One region of the Massilia sp. P2_C2 genome, then DNA from elsewhere that is predicted to be linked to it. Evidence: predicted binding sites of a transcription regulator. Region 1 holds the regulator's gene; the other holds the start of a gene.

Evidence for each region. Region 1 encodes sigma-54, which starts transcription at its own class of promoters, with help from an activator protein. Its sites were predicted from a motif close to TGGCANGNAANCTGCTTT; they were not measured.
Region 2: AC1DYX_RS02125 (ANTAR domain-containing response regulator) is a predicted target of sigma-54. The motif match lies at 1,783-1,800, and genes of this name have one in related genera.

What each region holds. Positions count from the first base shown of each region.
Region 1 covers NZ_JBFUDR010000245.1:1,415-4,821, reverse strand. The annotation lists gene lptB (LPS export ABC transporter ATP-binding protein) at 7-798, shown strand; gene AC1DYX_RS23005 (RNA polymerase factor sigma-54) at 801-2,306, shown strand; gene hpf (ribosome hibernation-promoting factor, HPF/YfiA family) at 2,372-2,731, shown strand; gene AC1DYX_RS22995 (enoyl-CoA hydratase/isomerase family protein) at 2,843-3,407, shown strand, end outside.
Region 2 covers NZ_JBFUDR010000009.1:18,532-21,938, forward strand. The annotation lists gene AC1DYX_RS02120 (CmpA/NrtA family ABC transporter substrate-binding protein) at 1-1,116, opposite strand, end outside; gene AC1DYX_RS02125 (ANTAR domain-containing response regulator) at 1,131-1,772, opposite strand; gene AC1DYX_RS02130 (hypothetical protein) at 1,977-2,234, shown strand; gene AC1DYX_RS02135 (hypothetical protein) at 2,270-2,440, shown strand; gene AC1DYX_RS02140 (S9 family peptidase) at 2,629-3,407, shown strand, end outside.

The sequences.
Region 1 (3,407 bases):
CGCGTGATGGAACAACGCACGATGGAAGCAGGCATGCTGACGGCACCGGCCGCATGCGGCGGCAGCACGCTCGTCGTCAAGGGGCTGCAGAAGAGCTACGGCAAGCGCCTCGTGGTGCGCGACGTGTCGCTGCAGGTCGCGTGCGGCGAAGTGGTCGGGCTGCTGGGGCCGAACGGCGCCGGCAAGACGACGTCGTTCTACATGATCGTGGGCCTGGTGCCGTCGGACGCCGGCAGCATCGACATCAACGGCACCGACATCACGAGCCTGCCGATCCACCGGCGCGCGCTCCTTGGCCTGTCGTACCTGCCGCAGGAAGCGTCGGTGTTCCGCAAGCTGACGGTGGAAGAAAACATCCGCGCCGTGCTGGAACTGCAGCGCGAGAACGGCAAGCCCCTGACCAAGACGCGCATCGCCGAACGCCTCGACGAGCTGCTGACCGAGCTGCAGATCGAGAAGCTGCGCGAGAACCCCGCGCTGTCGCTGTCCGGCGGCGAGCGCCGCCGCGTGGAGATCGCGCGCGCGCTGGCGACCGATCCGCGCTTCGTGCTGCTGGACGAACCGTTCGCCGGCGTGGATCCGATTGCCGTGATCGAGATCCAGCGCATCGTGCGTTTCCTGAAGGAGCGCGGCATCGGTGTGCTGATCACGGACCATAACGTGCGCGAGACGCTGGGCATCTGCGATCGCGCCTACATCATCAACCAGGGCGCGGTGCTGGCCTCCGGCCGTCCCGACGACATCATCGCCAACGAGTCGGTGCGCCGCGTCTACCTGGGCGAACACTTCCGAATGTAGTCATGAAACAGACGCTGCAACTCAAGACTTCACAGCACCTCGCGCTGACGCCGCAGCTCCAGCAGTCGATCCGGCTGCTGCAACTGTCGACACTGGAATTGCACCAGGAAATCGAGCAGGTGCTGGGCGAGAACCCGCTGCTCGAGCGGCTCGACGATCCGCTCGACCGTTCCGTACGCCTGCTGGCCGACGGCGCCATCAACAGCGCACCCGCGTCTTCGCAGGGCGAGGCGCCCGCGTCTTCGCAGAGTTCAGGCGAAGAGGGCGGCGGTGCTGCCACCTCCGAGAACGGCAATGGCGAGAACGGTGGCGACGGCGGCGCAGAGACCGGCGGCGAAGGCGGCGATGCCGACTGGGGCGAATCCGGCCGCAGCGGCAGCGGCAACGGCGGCGAGGACGAGGATGGCCGCCCGCAACTGGAAGCGAGCCCCGTCACGCTGCGCGAGCTCCTGATGGAACAGGCACGCCTGACGTGCTGCGGCGCGCGCGATTGCGCACTCGTGGAACTGGTCGTCGACGCACTGGACGACAATGGCTATCTGGAGGAATCGCTGGACGAGATCCATGCGCGCCTGCCGGAAGAACTCGACATCGAGTTCGAGGAATTGCGCACGGCCTTGGCCCTCGTGCAAAGCATGGACCCGCCCGGCGTGGGCGCGCGCAGCGCGGCCGAGTGCCTGGCCCTGCAGATCCGGCGCATGCCCGGCGTGCCGCTCGTCACGCGGCGCATGGCGCTGACCATCGTCGAAAAATACCTCACGTGGTTCGCGCAGCGCGAGTTCAACAAGCTCAAGAAGGCGCTCGACTGCGACGACGAAGACCTGCGCGAAGCCCAGGCCGTGATCCGCCAGTGCAATCCGCATCCGGGCGCGGCGTTCGCGTCGGACGTGTCGGACTTCGTCGTGCCCGACGTGATCGTGCGCCGCGCCAAGGATGGCTGGAGCGTGCAGCTGAACCCGGAAGTGATGCCGCGCCTGCGCGTGAACAGCCTGTATGCCTCGCTGCTCAAGCAGGGGAAATCGGACACGCAGTTGAACGCACAGTTGCAGGAAGCCAAGTGGCTCATCAAGAACATGCGCCAGCGCTTCGACACAATCTTGCGCGTGGCACAAGCCATCGTGGATCGCCAGCGTAACTTTTTTTCCCACGGCGCAGTCGCGATGCGGCCCCTTGTTTTACGTGAGATAGCTGATACACTAGGTCTACACGAGAGCACAATTTCTCGAGTCACAACTCAGAAATACATGCTGACCCCGCACGGCATGTTTGAGTTGAAGTATTTCTTCGGGAGTCACGTTGCCACCGAGGCGGGAGGCGAAGCTTCTTCGACGGCAATACGGGCCCTCATCGTACAATTGACAGGAGCAGAAGACCCCAAGAATCCTTTATCCGACAGCAAGATCGCGGAGATGCTAGGGGAACAGGGAATGGTTATCGCGCGGCGCACGGTCGCGAAATACCGTGAGGCGCTGAAGATCCCACCCGTCAGTCTCCGCAAATCCTTGTAACACCACACTGCCGCGTTGCGCTGGATGCGCGCACGTCATGGCAGGGTATCTTCAAAGGAGTGTGTATGAATCTCACTATCAGCGGACATCATCTCGATGTAACTCCAGCCATCCGAGAATACGTACAGAACAAGCTCGAACGCATTACCCGCCATTTCGATCAAGTGATCGATTCCCATGTCATCCTCTGCATTGACAATCTCACCGAGAAAGAAAAACGCCAGAAAGCCGAGATCAACCTGAGGCTCGCAGGCAAGATCGTCCATGTCGCCAGCGCTGCGCACGACCTGTATGCCGCCATCGACATGCTGATGGATCGCCTCGATCGCCAGGTCGTCAAGTACAAGCAGATGCTCAAGGATCATGACAACGCGTCCATCAAACGCATGTCCGAAGGAGGAGAGGAAGCTGCCGCCGCGGCGTGATGCCACGCTGACGCAGCACCAGGAAACGAAGGGCGCATCGGCGCCCTTTTCGTATTTTTGGGCCCGCCACGCGCGTTACAATGCGGTCTCATTATTCAAACAACAAGAGACATGACCGACTACGTTCAAACGCGCGTCGCCAACCGCACCGGCATCATCACCCTCGACCGCCCCAAGGCGCTGAACTCGTTGTCGCTGGACATGGTCCGCGTGCTCACGGCAACACTGCTTGCCTGGCGTGACGATGCGGGCATCGACGCCGTCTGCATCGGGAGCACGAGCGCAAAGGCCTTGTGCGCCGGCGGCGACATCCGGTTCTTCCACCAGGCCGGCAGCGCCACGCCGCAGACGGGCAGCCCGCTGCTGGACGATTTCTTCACCGAGGAATACGCCCTCAACCACCTGATCCACTTTTATCCGAAGCCGTACATCGCGCTGATGGATGGCGTCGTGATGGGCGGCGGCATGGGCATTGCGCAGGGCGGGCCTGGCTGCGGCCTGCGCATCGTGACGGAACGCTCGAAGATCGCCATGCCCGAGGTGAACATCGGCCTGTTCCCGGACGTCGGCGGCAGCCACTTCCTGTCGCACGCGCCGGGCCGCGTGGGCCATTACCTCGGCGTGACGGGGGCGACGATCGGCGCGGCAGACGCCATCTACGCGGGCCTGGCCGACG
Region 2 (3,407 bases), on a different contig from region 1:
GCTGCCGTCCCAGACCTTGCCGTCCATGAGCACGGAACGGCGCATCAGCGAGGATGGGGCGGGCACGCCGGCCAGCACGGCCGCTTCGCGGTACAGGCCCACGCGGTTCACGCGCGCGGCGATGGCGGCGTAGTCGACGTCGTCGCGCAGCAGGCCCCAGCGCCGGTGCTGGGTCATGAACCACATGGCGTCCGACAGATACGGGAAGCTGGCCTCGCCCTCGTCGAAAAAGCGCACGGGGTCGGGGTCGAGCCAGCGCCGCCCCAGGCCATTCTCGTACTCGCCGTGCAGGCGCGCGGCGATGGCGTGGCGGTCGCCGTGCACGTAGGCCGGACTGGAGAGCACTTCGGCCGCCGCCTCGCGGTGCTCGGCCGACTCGTCGAGCCAGCGCCCCGCTTCCAGCACGGCCGCAATGAGCGAACGGCAGGCGTGCGGATTGGCGTCGACGAAAGCGGCCGTCGCCCCCAGCGCCTTGCCGGGATGGTCGGGCCAGATGTCCTGGCTCGTCGCCACGGTGAAGCCGCAGCCATCGAGTACCGTGCGGGTGCTCCACGGCTCGCCGGCGCAAAAGCCGTCCATGTGCCCGGCCGCCAGGTTCACGGCCATCTGGCTGGGCGGGACGGTGACCACCTGGGCGTCGCGCAGCGGATCGATGCCGCCGGCCGCCAGCCAGTAATAGAGGAACATCGCGTGGTTCCCGGTCGGGAAAGTGTGCGCGAACGTGTAGCGGCGCGTGCCCTTGCGCATGGCGGCGGCCAGCAGCGCGAGATTCGTCACGCCCTGGCGCGCCAGCGCGCGCGACAGCGTGATGGACTGGCCGTTGCGCGACAAATTCATCAGCACGGCCATGCGCGTGGCGGCGCCGCCGATGCCGTTCTCGACACCGTACAGCATCCCGTACAGCACGTGCGCCACGTCGATCTCGCCCTGCAGCAGGCGGTCGCGCATGCCCGACCACGAGTGCTGGCGCGTGAGCTCCAGCTTGATGCCGTATTTGTCGTCCAGTCCCAGCACGGACGCCATCACGAGCGAAGCGCAATCCGTCAGCGGCATGAAGCCGGCCTTGATCACGGCCTTTTCCGGCCGGTCCGAACCGGCCACGAAAGCGTGTGCCATTCGTATCCTTTTTATTAACCGAGTAAGTCCTCGACGTCGAGGATGCGCTGGGCGACTTCCGCCAGCCTGAGTTTCTTGTTCATCGCCATGCTGCGCAGCCGCTGGTAGGCCTCTTCCTCCGTCAGCTTGTTGCGCGCCATGAGCACGCCCTTGGCCCGTTCGATCAGCTTGCGGTCGGCCAGCTGGCGGCGCGTGTCGGACAACTCGTCCAGCAGCTTCTGTTCGCGCCGGAAGCGCTTCAGGGCCACGTCCAGCACGGGTTTCACGCGCTCCGCGTGCAGCCCGGCCACGATGTACGCGGACACGCCGGCCTCGATGGCCGCGTCCATGCTGGACGGCGTGCCGTCGTCGGTGAACAGGACGATGGGACGCGGCTCGTCGCGCGTGGCGATCACGATGTGTTCGAGGACGTCGCGCGCATCCGATTCGCTGTCGATGATGATCATGTCCGGCTGGATCTGGGCGATCCGCTCGGGCAGGAAGATATCGGCCGGGAGCGACGCGACGATGTCGTAGCCGGATTCCAGCAGGCCGATGCGCAGCGCCGTGTTGCGCCGCGCCTGGGCGGCGAGCACGGTTTCGTCCGTGACATCTCCAGGGACGGTGGTGACGACGACGATGCGCAGGGTGCGCTGGGCATTGGACGGCTGTTTCATGTCTTCAGAATATGCAATTTTCGGGCCAAAGTGTACCTCAGTCAAAAGATATTCATCAGAGCAATAACGAGGGTGTGGACAGATTAAGTTGTCGCGCATTAAATATTCACAAATCCAATGGGAAGCATCACAAACTAAAAGTTCATTTATGACGCGAGTCTTCTTATACTGCATCGCAACACGACAGCTTTATCGGAGATGACGATGAATACCGCAACGATCACCCAGGCGCACGACAAGGCTCTGCGCCACCACCTCGCCGATGCGTTCGGCAAGCTCCGCGATTTTGCGATCGAACTGTACACGGCGCACGGCGGCTGGTTCGTGCATGACGCCGCCCAGCCGGCCAGCGGCGCCCTCGCCCGCAACAAGCAGAGCCTCACCCACATGATGATCATGGGCACCGGCTGCAAGAACCACGCACCGGCCCGGGCTGTTGACGTGCTGCGCGCAAAGAACTGAATAACCGAACAAACCAAATCAAAGGAAAAACAATCATGACTCCTATCGAATACGTCACCGTCGCCATCTCGGCCGTCGCCATCGTCGCCCGCATCGTGATCTTCGTGCGTAACCCGTCCGTCACCGCACCCAGCGAACCGTGGCTGGCCCAGGCGCCGACCGAACTGTGGATGGGCGAATACGCCCGACCGAAGACGGCCGCGTAAAACAACCTTTGTTGTAAAAATCGTCTCCACACGCCCGGCATTGGCCGGGCGTTGTTTTTGTACTTACGCACGCGCGCCACTCTTCAAGGCGAACCCGACCAGCATCATTGACGGCTGAGCTAGAATGTTTTTTTGCAATTTCTCACCAAGAAAGCATTCTTGTTCTTCATTTATCGATCCGACTGATGATGCGACCCTCTGCCCTTACCGTTCTCGCCGCGCTGCTGGCGCTACCCGCCGCCGCCTCGACACAAGTGACCCTCGACCAGGCCATGGCCAACCCCGACTGGATCGGCACCCCCGTGGAAGCGGCGTGGTGGAACTGGGATGGCAAACAGGTGTTCTATCAGCAGAAGCGCACCGGCTCGCCGCTGCGCGACACGTGGAGCGTGAACCCGGCCAGGGCCGGCCACGCGACGCAGGTGAGCGACGCCGACCTCGCGCAGCTCGACAGTCCGGAAACGGTGTACAACCGCACCCGCGCCCGCGCCGTCGTCGTGCGCAACGGCGATCTGTTCGAGCGCGACCTGAAGACCGGCACCCTCGTGCAGATCACGCGCGGCACCGGAACGCCGGTCCAGGCCGTGCAGTATTCGGCCGACGAGCGCAGCGTGCAGTTCCGCATCGGCGACGACTGGTTCGCCTGGGACCGCAGCACGCGGGTACAGGGCCCCGTCGCCCTGCTGCGCGCGGCGAAGGATCCGAACGCGCCGGAGCCCGACGCCCTGCGTGACATGCAGCTGCGCCTGTCCACGATCCTGAAGCGCCAGAAGGACGAGCGCGACGCCACCCGCGCCCAGGCGGAAGCACTGCGCCACGCCGACCCGACCCGCGCCCCGGCCCCGATCTACCTGGGCGACAAGCTCGCCATCGTGAGCAGCGCGCTGTCGCCGGACGGCCGCTGGCTGCTCGTCGTCACGGGTCCCAAGGATGCGGACAAGGGCCGCGTCGGCAAGATGCCGCGCTA